One region of the Arthrobacter sp. StoSoilB22 genome, then DNA from elsewhere that is predicted to be linked to it. Evidence: predicted binding sites of a transcription regulator. Region 1 holds the regulator's gene; each other region holds the start of a gene.
The links. Region 1 encodes HrcA, which represses chaperone genes, less so after heat shock. Its sites were predicted from a motif close to TTNGCACTCGNNNNNNNCGAGTGCNAA; they were not measured.
Positions count from the first base shown of each region.

Region 2: the regulator HrcA is predicted to act here: its motif matches at 1,377-1,403, upstream of LDN70_RS14480 (FmdB family zinc ribbon protein).
Region 3: the regulator HrcA is predicted to act here: its motif matches at 1,167-1,193, upstream of groL (chaperonin GroEL).

Region 1 is NZ_AP024652.1:2,468,971-2,472,241, reverse strand. Features, by position in the region: gene hemW (radical SAM family heme chaperone HemW) at 1-14, shown strand, start outside; gene LDN70_RS11500 (DUF4870 domain-containing protein) at 67-480, opposite strand; gene LDN70_RS11495 (DUF3097 domain-containing protein) at 603-1,454, opposite strand; gene hrcA (heat-inducible transcriptional repressor HrcA) at 1,646-2,653, shown strand; gene dnaJ (molecular chaperone DnaJ) at 2,704-3,271, shown strand, end outside.
Region 2 is NZ_AP024652.1:3,107,531-3,110,801, forward strand. Features, by position in the region: gene galU (UTP--glucose-1-phosphate uridylyltransferase GalU) at 1-565, opposite strand, end outside; gene LDN70_RS14475 (5-formyltetrahydrofolate cyclo-ligase) at 695-1,309, shown strand; gene LDN70_RS14480 (FmdB family zinc ribbon protein) at 1,463-1,726, shown strand; gene cpaB (Flp pilus assembly protein CpaB) at 1,791-2,600, shown strand; gene LDN70_RS14490 (DUF4011 domain-containing protein) at 2,627-3,271, opposite strand, start outside.
Region 3 is NZ_AP024652.1:1,046,661-1,049,931, forward strand. Features, by position in the region: gene LDN70_RS05130 (DUF3263 domain-containing protein) at 1-22, shown strand, start outside; gene LDN70_RS05135 (LytR C-terminal domain-containing protein) at 72-704, shown strand; gene LDN70_RS05140 (cold-shock protein) at 876-1,079, shown strand; gene groL (chaperonin GroEL) at 1,377-3,002, shown strand; gene LDN70_RS05150 (ribonuclease HI family protein) at 3,214-3,271, shown strand, end outside.

The DNA of each region.
Region 1 (3,271 bases):
TCCTGCCCGACTGACCCGCGGGCTCATGCCCGTCGGAGCAAACAGTCCTGGACGAGCGGAGGTGAGCTACTTAATCCAGCGCAGGTTGACCTTGTAACGGTGAGGCTGCCCGTGGTTTACCCTGATGCCCGCCGAGACGGAGAAACACGTCAGGGCAACCCAGATCGCGGTGGCGATGACGGCGAAGATGTTGCCGACCACAGGAAGCAGGACCAAAATGTTGGCCAGAACTGCTGCGATGGTGGGAGGCAGCGTGAAGTTCAGCGCTTCTTTGGATTCCTGTGCGGTGAACGGTCCACGATCCCGGAAAATCAGGTAAATCAGAAGGGACGGCAGGCATCCCAGGATGCCGCCAAAGTGGGCCAGAGTAGCCCATTGCCTGTCCTCGCTGGCTGTCAACGGGAGTGCGTTGGCAGGCGCGCCATGGTACTGGGGCCGGCCTGCGGCGCTGCCCGGTTCTTCAGGAGCGTTATCTGCCACGTTGTCTTCCCTTTGCTTTAAAGATGCTGCGGTGTTGCTGTCCCAGAATACCGGCACCGACGCACTTGCCGGGACCAACGCCCCGTTGACACGGTAGTTGCTGATACCTGAAGGACTCCACCTCAAGGAACCGTCAAAAAATCGATGACTTCTTCCACCCGTCCCAAGAGCGATGGCTCAAGGTCGGCATAGGTGCGGACTGCGCCCAGAAGGCGTTGCCAGCCCAAGCCTATGTCCTCAGGGGTCTCATGGGGCCAGCCGAACGCGCTGAGGATTCCGGTCTTCCAATCGATCCCGCGGGGTACGGCGGGCCAGGCCCCAATGCCCAGGACCTTGGGCCTGATCGCCTGCCAGACATCCACGTAGGGGTGTCCAACAATGAGGACGTTTCCCGCAGCCCCCGGGACCGTCATGGCCTCGGCGGCAATTCGGGACTCTTTGGACCCGGGCACAAGGTGGTCCACGAGGATTCCAAGCCGGCGGCCTGAGCCGGGATTGAAGTCGGCGATGGCGGACTTCAGGTCATCAACGCCGTGCAATGGCTCCACCACGATGCCTTCCACCCGGAGATCATCACCCCAGACCTTCTCCACCAGTTCGGCGTCGTGCTTTCCTTCCACCCAAATGCGGCTGGCCTTGGCTACCTGTGCCCGTTGCCCCTGGACCCTGACGGAACCCGAGGCCGTCCGGCCGGATGGAACCCCGGATGCAGCGGTGCGGGGGGCGGGAGGCATCAAGCGGATAGCCTGACCTTCGAGCAGGAAGCCAAAGCCCAGCTGGAACGATTTGGTCTTTCCACGCCGGTCTTCCAAGGAGACCACGTGCATTCCGCCCGACTTCTCAACGCGGGTCACTTCACCCACCCAGCCCGACTGCACGTCCTCGAGGACCATTCCCCGCTGCACGGCTACTTCCGGCAGCTTCTGTTTGGCCGGAGCGGACAGATCCTGCGGGCCCCAATTGTTCAAAGCCAAGGGATTCCTACCTTTGTGCTGGTTTACGGTGCGGGCCGAAGCCGCCCGCGGCAGGTTTCAATGCTAACAACGGGGTGGCTCATACTAGACTTGTTAGCACTTGGGCATGTTGAGTGCTAAGTGTGGAGGTCTGAGCGGGATCCCGCGTTGACCGGTCGGAAGAACCATGGCAGTCGTCAGGAGGTGGAGCATTGAGTGAGCCGCGCAAGCTCGAAGTGCTGCGTGCCATCGTTGAGGATTACGTGCATTCCAGGGAACCTGTCGGGTCCAAGGCCCTCGTGGAGCGGCATCATCTTGGCGTTTCCAGCGCTACCATCAGGAATGACATGGCGGTTTTGGAAGAGGAAGGCCTGATTGCGGCGCCTCACACCAGTGCCGGTCGAATCCCCACTGACAAGGGCTATCGCCTTTTCGTTGACCGCATTTCGCAGGTCAAACCGCTCTCAGCGGCCGAGCGCAGGGCCATCCATTCTTTGCTCGAGGGCCCCGATGATGTCGACGACATCTTGGAGCGCACCGTAAGGCTTCTGTCACAGCTGACCAACCAGGTGGCCGTTGTGCAGTACCCGCATTCGAACCGCGCGCTTGTTCGCCACGTGGAATTCGTCCTCTTGGCCCCTCAACAGGTCCTCGTGGTCCTAATTGCGGACACCGGCAGCGTGGGGCAGAAGGTCATCGACGCTGGGTCCGATGTGAGCAATGAGGCCCTGATGCTCCTGAGGTCCCGGTTCCTGGGCAACATTGCCGGCACACAGCTGGCGCTTTTGCCTCAAGTGCTTCCTTCTGTCGTTGCGCTGTGTCCGCCGGAACTGCGCAGTCTGGCGCAGACGTTGGCCCAGGGGCTTCAATCGTTGAGCGACACCAGCCGCGAAGAGCGCATCCTGATGGCTGGAACGGCAAACCTGGCCCGCTCCAACGTTGACTTCCCCCTGAGCATAGGCCCTGTGCTGGAGGCGCTCGAGGAACAAGTTGTCATGCTCCGGTTGTTATCTGACATGGGGGATGATCCCCGCGGCGTTACGGTGAGCATTGGACGCGAGAATCCCTACGATGGCTTGGCGGAGGCCTCCGTCGTAGCTACGGGCTATGGCTCCGGTGCCAAGGTGGGGATTCTTGGTCCCACACGCATGGACTATCCCACCACCATGGCAGCAGTACGAGCCGTGGCCCGTTACCTTTCCCGCATTCTCGGCGGCTAAACACCGGTCCGAGGAAACATCCGTAGTACAACAAGGAAGAGATACCGACTTTGAGCAGCCACTATGACGTTTTGGGAGTCTCGCCGGAAGCCACCGGGGAAGAGATCAAAAAGGCGTACCGCAAGTTGGCGCGGAAACTGCACCCCGACGTAAACCCCGGTGAAGATGTCGCGGAACAGTTCAAGGCCGTGACCCACGCCTACGAGGTGTTGTCCGATCCCCAAAAGCGCCGGGTCTATGATGCCACGGGCAATGAAAACGGCACTGACAACGGTTTCGGTGGCGGCTACGCCGGCCAGGGTTTTGCCTTCCAGGACATCTTCGACACCTTCTTTGGTGGCGGCGGTCAGGGCGGACCGGCCTCCCGGGTCCGGCGGGGCCAGGACGCGCTCATCAGCGTCCGCATCGATTTGAAGGACGCCGTCTTCGGCGTCAACAAGAAGCTTGAAGTGGATACCGCCGTGATCTGCCCCACGTGCGATGGCAGTTGCTGCCGCCCGGGCACCCACCCGGAACGCTGCGACATCTGCGGTGGCAGCGGCCAGGTCCAACGGGCAGTCCGTTCCATCCTGGGCCAGGTCATGACTGCCGCCCCTTGCGGTTCGTGTGAAGGCTTCG
Region 2 (3,271 bases), 640 kb from region 1:
GCACGTAGCCATCTTCACCGTTGTCCTCAACATCGGCGCAACCATAGGCGCTGATCTTGGAAGGCTCGACCTCGATGAGGGCAACAACGGAACCACCGGTCTTCTGCTGAACAGCAATCATTTCGCTCAGCAGGTCCTCACGGGCATCGATCAGGTCATCGCCGAGCAGAACGGCGAAGGGCTCGTACCCAACGTGCTGCTTTGCACGAAGGACAGCATGACCGAGGCCGTTAGGGTCGCCCTGGCGGACGTAGTGGATATCACCGAGGTTGGTGGCGGACTGAATGGCTTCAAGCTTGGCGGTGTCGCCCTTTTCAGCAAGCGTGGCCTCAAGAGCCGGCACACGGTCAAAGTGGTCTTCGAGTGCCCGCTTGCTGCGCCCTGTAATCATCAGGACGTCATGCAGGCCCACCTTGACCGCTTCTTCGACGACATACTGGATGGCAGGCTTGTCCACCACGGGCAGCATTTCCTTTGGCATCGCCTTGGTGGCGGGCAGGAAGCGGGTGCCAAGGCCTGCTGCGGGAATGACGGCCTTGCGGACAGCGTTGTTTTCTAGAGTCACCGGACTAATGTAACGGACGGAACACACCAACGGCTAAACCCCTCGCCGCGTCGTTAGCACATTTGGTTTTCCGCAGTGGATAACCTCTGCAGCTCAACCGGCGCGCGACAACCACCCGAACGGACAGAGATGGCATCGAAGGAAGACATTCGCAGCAGTCGGCGGCTGCACAGGCGGGCCCTCAGTCCTGAACACCTGGCTCGCGCTGGAGAGTCCCTTGCACAGCATGGCACGGCCTGGGCGGCCAAGGTCTCCCCCGGCGCTTCCTCGACCTTTGCCGTGTACCTGGGCGTCGCTTTCGAGCCGCCCACCATCCCTTTGATCACAGCCCTGCACAAGGCCGGGCACCGGGTGCTACTGCCCGTCTGCGAGCCGGGGCGGCTTTTGAGCTGGGTGTATTGGACACCTGACACAGCATTTGTCCGGTCCACCTTTGCGCCGATAGACGAGCCGGAGGGTGAGCGGCTGGAGAGCTCGGTAGTTGCCGGTACCGCGGGGATCTTCATGCCCGCGACGGCGGTGGACCGGGACGGCAACCGGATCGGCCAGGGAGGCGGCTATTACGACAGGCTCCTCCAGGGCCTGGATGCTTCCGGCGGCAGGCCGCCCACCATCGCCGTAGTGTTCGACGACGATTTGTTACCTTCGGGGTCCATTCCCGCCGAGGCCTTTGATCGCCCCGTGCGACAAGTGCTGACACCGTCTGGAGTGGTTGAACTCGGCGACGACGCCGAGCAGCGCTGATGGTGGCCGGCTTATCAAGTGAGGCCGGAACTACCGAGGGTACGCCCTGCGGCGACCGATGATAGAATTAGCACTCAGGCCCTGTGACTGCTAAGGCGGACTATCTCCACCGACGCTGCCAGGACCTGAACTTTGTCCTAAAGGAGGAACTCAGTGCCCACATACGCATACGCTTGCAAAGACTGTGACCATGCCTTCGACATCGTCCAGTCCTTCTCTGACAGCTCCTTGACGGAGTGCCCCGAATGCAAAGGCGCCCTGCGGAAGAAGTTCAACAGCGTCGGCGTCGTTTTCAAGGGCTCCGGATTTTACCGGACTGATTCCCGGGATGCCAAGGGCAGCACTGTTTCAGCGGCGCCTGCTGCCTCTACACCCGCGCCTTCAGCAGCACCGGCAACTGCAGCGGCAAGCAGCTAACTGGTTTTCCACATAGGGCAACCGGGCGCTGTTTGCGGCCCGGGAAGCTGGCTAGCGTGGCGGCATGCCACAAATGTCACGCAGCGCCCTCCTCGCCCGTGCTGAACGCTCATCGCGAGCCGCCGGTACTTGGCCGCCCATCAGCCCTTCGCGCTCCCTGCAACCGCATTCCCGCTCCCGGACCAGTTCACGGTTCAACCGCGGTCGTCCACGAGGGCGCTCAGGTCAGCGCGGGCGCCGGACGGGATTTGGTTCCTGGATTGCACGTAACCGCCGCTTGGCAGTAGCGCTGCTGTTATGCGTGGCTGCCGGCATCGCAGTCCAGGAACTCACCCCTGCGTCTGAGCAACAGGTGAGCGTCCTCGTGGCAGCCCGGGACCTTCCAACGGGGACCCACCTCACCGCAGCGGACTTCACCACTGTTGAGGTACCACCCAATCTCGCGATCAGCGGAGCTTTGGACAGCGTCGGCGCCCTTGTTGGCCGCCAACTCGCGTCCCCTCTGGGTAAGGGACAGATCCCTTCGGAGACAAGTCTGCTGGGACCCGGCCTTCTGACAGGCGCACCCGTGGGATCGGCAGCTGTCCCCCTCCGGATGGCCGATCCTTCGTCCATCCAGCTACTCTCCCCCGGTCAGCTGGTATCAGTGGTCCTCACGGCAGCGGGGTCCTATGACGAATCACAGCAAAGTCAAGTCCTCGCAGGACCTGTACCCGTACTCTGGACGTCAGCCCAGGGCGGCAAGCCCGGTGAATGGCTGGGTACAGGTGACACGGACGGTCTGGTGGTGGTGGCGGCTGATCCTCAACAAGCAGAAAAGCTTGCCGGCGCATCAACGCAAGGCAAGCTTTTCTTTGTTTTGGTTAGCCCCTAGCGGGCTAATCAATGATCATTGTCCGCTCAGCCCCAGTGCGGGGGTTTCTGTTCCTTGAGCCACTGCTCATGGTCGTAGTTGGAGTCATCGCCCCACCGCCGGGGATCATCCTCAGCGGCCTTGGTGGGCAGAATCCCGCTCGGGCCGGTCTTGGCTGCCGGGGACTTCGGTTCCCCGGCCGCCTCCGTAGGACCAGCGGTGTTCTCGCCGGTTTCCTCAGTAGCGCGGTCCTCGCCGCCTGTTTCCTGATCCATCAGTGGTGCTTCTTTCGAATTCTCTGCTTCATGGACGTCGTGTTGAGGTTCTTCACCCTCAGCATGCTCAACGGAATCTCCGGCCAACAGAGGCTGGTCAGTTACCGAGGTCAATTCTTCCCCAGGGGCGTGAAGGAAACCACTGTGGGTGGAGGCAGACTGTGCAAGGTGATTCTCGAGGCCCAAGTAGGAGCCTATCCGGTCCGCGCAGGACGAAGGATCGGTGAAGACCTCGATCGTCCAGAGCGACATATAGCGCCATCCCATGCGCTCCAACAGTTGCGGCCGCAGGCGGCTCCGTTCACGGACGCTCATCCGCCGGTAGCGTTCAGTACCATCGGATTCGATGGCAACGGGGGTGGGGATTTCAGCACCCTCCCGGCCAATGGTGTGGACGGGGTCCGCAGCCGCCGCTAT
Region 3 (3,271 bases), 1.4 Mb from region 1:
TCGCTTGGGGTCCGACGCGTAAATCGCCAGGCTGATCAGTCAGCAGCAACCAGCAAGGACACCGCTTCACCATGACCAAATATGCCAAGGACGAATTCGACCGGGTTCCGCAGAACACGTCCCGTCAAGGCGTTCACCGCGACGCCCAAGAGACCGCACGCCCCACCCTGTGGCCGGTCCTGACCGTTGGGGCAGTGGCCTTGGTGCTCGGACTGGTGGCCTTCCTGATCCTCCCCAACCTTGGGCTGGTATCACCGGGCGCAGCATCAAACGCCACGACGCCGGCACCCCAGCAGACTTCAACAGCACCGTCAGCTGCACCCACTGAAGCGAGCAGCGCGCCGTCCGCCTCCGGCGATCCCGGCAGTCAAGCCAGCACCGAACCGGCGCCGTCGGATTCTCCTTCTGCGACTCCCTCCTCGGCTCCTGTGGACAAGACCACTCCGGTAGCTGTGTACAACGGCGCTGGAACAGCCGGCTTGGCCGGGCGTGTGGCCGGCCTCGTTCAGGGTGATGGTTGGGCGTTGAGCACGGTGGGGAACTGGGGTGGACTGCCGCAGCAGACGTCCGTGATCTTCTACAACGCCCCGGAGCAAAAGGCGAACGCTGAGGCCCTGGGAACCTTGCTGGGCATTCAAACCATTGTGGAAACGCCTGAGGTTCAACAACCCCTGGTGGTTGTGGCCGGCCCCGGTTTCCAATAAGAATCACGCCCGGCTGGAAGCGATAAGGCCCAACTCGGTTAAGCCTCAATAACAAAAGCGGTGCCTTCGCTCTTTGGGGCAGCGCGGTGATGGTGACAGTGGTTACAGTGGATTGATTCCGGTACGGAGATCCCGGCAGCCGGTCTTGGCTACTGCGAAAGTGTGGGCATTATGGCTTTGGGAACCGTCAAATGGTTCAACGCCGAAAAAGGCTACGGATTCATCACTGTGGATGAATCCGGCGACGACGTCTTTGTGCATTGGTCGGCCATTCAGATGGATGGCTTCCGCGCCCTCGAAGAAGGTCAGCGTGTTGAGTTCGAACTTGGGGAGGGCCAGAAGGGTCCGCAGGCCGAAGGCGTCCGCGTCGCGTAGGTCAGCCCACGGCTGAAAGCCCTCCCATTTGTAGCGGGAAGTGGCATCCCTGCTTGCACTCTCACCGGTCGAGTGCTAATTATTGAGTTAGCACTCCTACGGTTCGACTGCTAAGTCCGGCCCGGCTCATCCCGGCGGCGGGCAGGCGTCGAATCTGCGGAGGATCAAGAAACACCTTGGTGGGGTGAGGTCCGGAGCGCGTGGCATACAGAGGCCGCAAGCAATGGACCGTCCGTCGCGGGCACCCCATCTGACAGGTACCTTCTTAACGACTGTCCCGAAAGGACTACCGCCGTTATGGCCAAGATCATTGCATTTGATGAAGAGGCACGCCGCGGCCTCGAGCGGGGCCTGAACATCCTCGCAGACGCCGTCAAGGTCACCCTCGGCCCGCGTGGACGCAACGTCGTCCTCGAAAAGAAGTGGGGCGCCCCCACGATCACCAACGATGGCGTTTCCATCGCCAAGGAGATCGAACTGGACGACCCCTACGAGAAGATCGGTGCAGAACTGGTCAAGGAAGTTGCCAAGAAGACGGATGACGTCGCTGGCGACGGTACTACCACTGCAACCGTCCTCGCCCAGGCACTGGTGAAGGAAGGCCTGCGCAACGTTGCCGCCGGCGCCGACCCGCTGTCCCTCAAGCGCGGTATCGAGAAGGCTGTTGAGGCAGTCATCAGCGAACTGCTCGCCTCCGCCAAGGAAATCGAGACCAAGGAAGAGATCGCAGCTACCGCTTCCATCTCCGCCGGCGACCCGGAAATCGGCAGCCTCATCGCCGAAGCCCTGGACAAGGTGGGCAAGGAAGGCGTCATCACGGTCGAGGAATCCAACACCTTCGGCCTGGAGCTCGAACTCACCGAAGGCATGCGCTTCGACAAGGGTTACATCTCCGCTTACTTCGTCACCGACGCAGAGCGCCAGGAAACGGTCCTCGAAGACCCGTACATCCTCATCGTCAACTCCAAGATCTCCAACGTGAAGGAACTCGTCACGGTTCTGGAGAAGGTCATGCAGTCCAACAAGCCGCTGCTGATCATCGCCGAAGACATCGAGGGCGAGGCCTTGGCCACCCTGATCGTCAACAAGATCCGTGGCACCTTCAAGTCCGTTGCCGTCAAGGCTCCGGGCTTCGGTGACCGCCGCAAGGCACAGCTGGCCGATATCGCCATCCTCACCGGTGGCCAGGTCATCTCCGAAGAAGTTGGCCTCAAGCTCGAAAACGCTGGCCTGGAACTCCTCGGCACCGCCCGCAAGGTTGTTGTCACCAAGGACGAGACCACCATCGTTGAAGGTGCCGGCGACGCCGATCAGATCGCAGGCCGCGTGGCCCAGATCCGCGCCGAGATCGAGAACTCCGACTCCGACTACGACCGCGAGAAGCTGCAGGAACGCCTGGCCAAGCTGGCCGGCGGCGTTGCAGTCATCAAGGCCGGTGCCGCAACCGAAGTTGAGCTCAAGGAACGCAAGCACCGCATTGAGGACGCAGTCCGCAACGCAAAGGCTGCTGTTGAAGAAGGCATCGTTGCCGGTGGTGGCGTAGCCCTCATCCAGGCTGGTGCCAAGGCATTCGCCAACCTCACCCTCCAGGGTGACGAGGCAACCGGTGCCAACATCGTCAAGGTTGCCATCGATGCACCGCTGAAGCAGATCGCCTTCAACGCTGGCCTTGAGCCGGGCGTTGTGGTGGACAAGGTTCGCGGCCTGCCTTCCGGCCACGGCCTGAACGCTGCCACGGGCGAGTACGAAGACCTTCTGGCTGCCGGCGTCAACGACCCCGTAAAGGTCACCCGCTCGGCTCTCCAGAACGCTGCTTCCATCGCTGGTCTCTTCCTGACCACCGAGGCCGTAGTTGCTGACAAGCCTGAGAAGAACGCTCCGGCTCCCGGCGGCGACGACATGGGCGGCATGGGCGGCTTCTAAGTCTCCCTGCTGTAGCGATACAGCACCCGGCATCACGCTGAATAGCATTACGACGGCGGTCCTCACCATTTGGTGGGGGCCGCCGTTTTGCGGTCCCAGCCCAACTAGGTCGCATCAGTGCGCGTTTAGAGGGCTCAGAACGCGCACTGATGCGACCTAGTTGGGTGCTAGCACGGTTTCAGTGTCGGTGGGGTCTGGCAGGATTAACCCCATGACGATTATTGCTGCCGCCGATGGGTCTGCCCTCGGTAATCCTGGGCCGGCCGGTT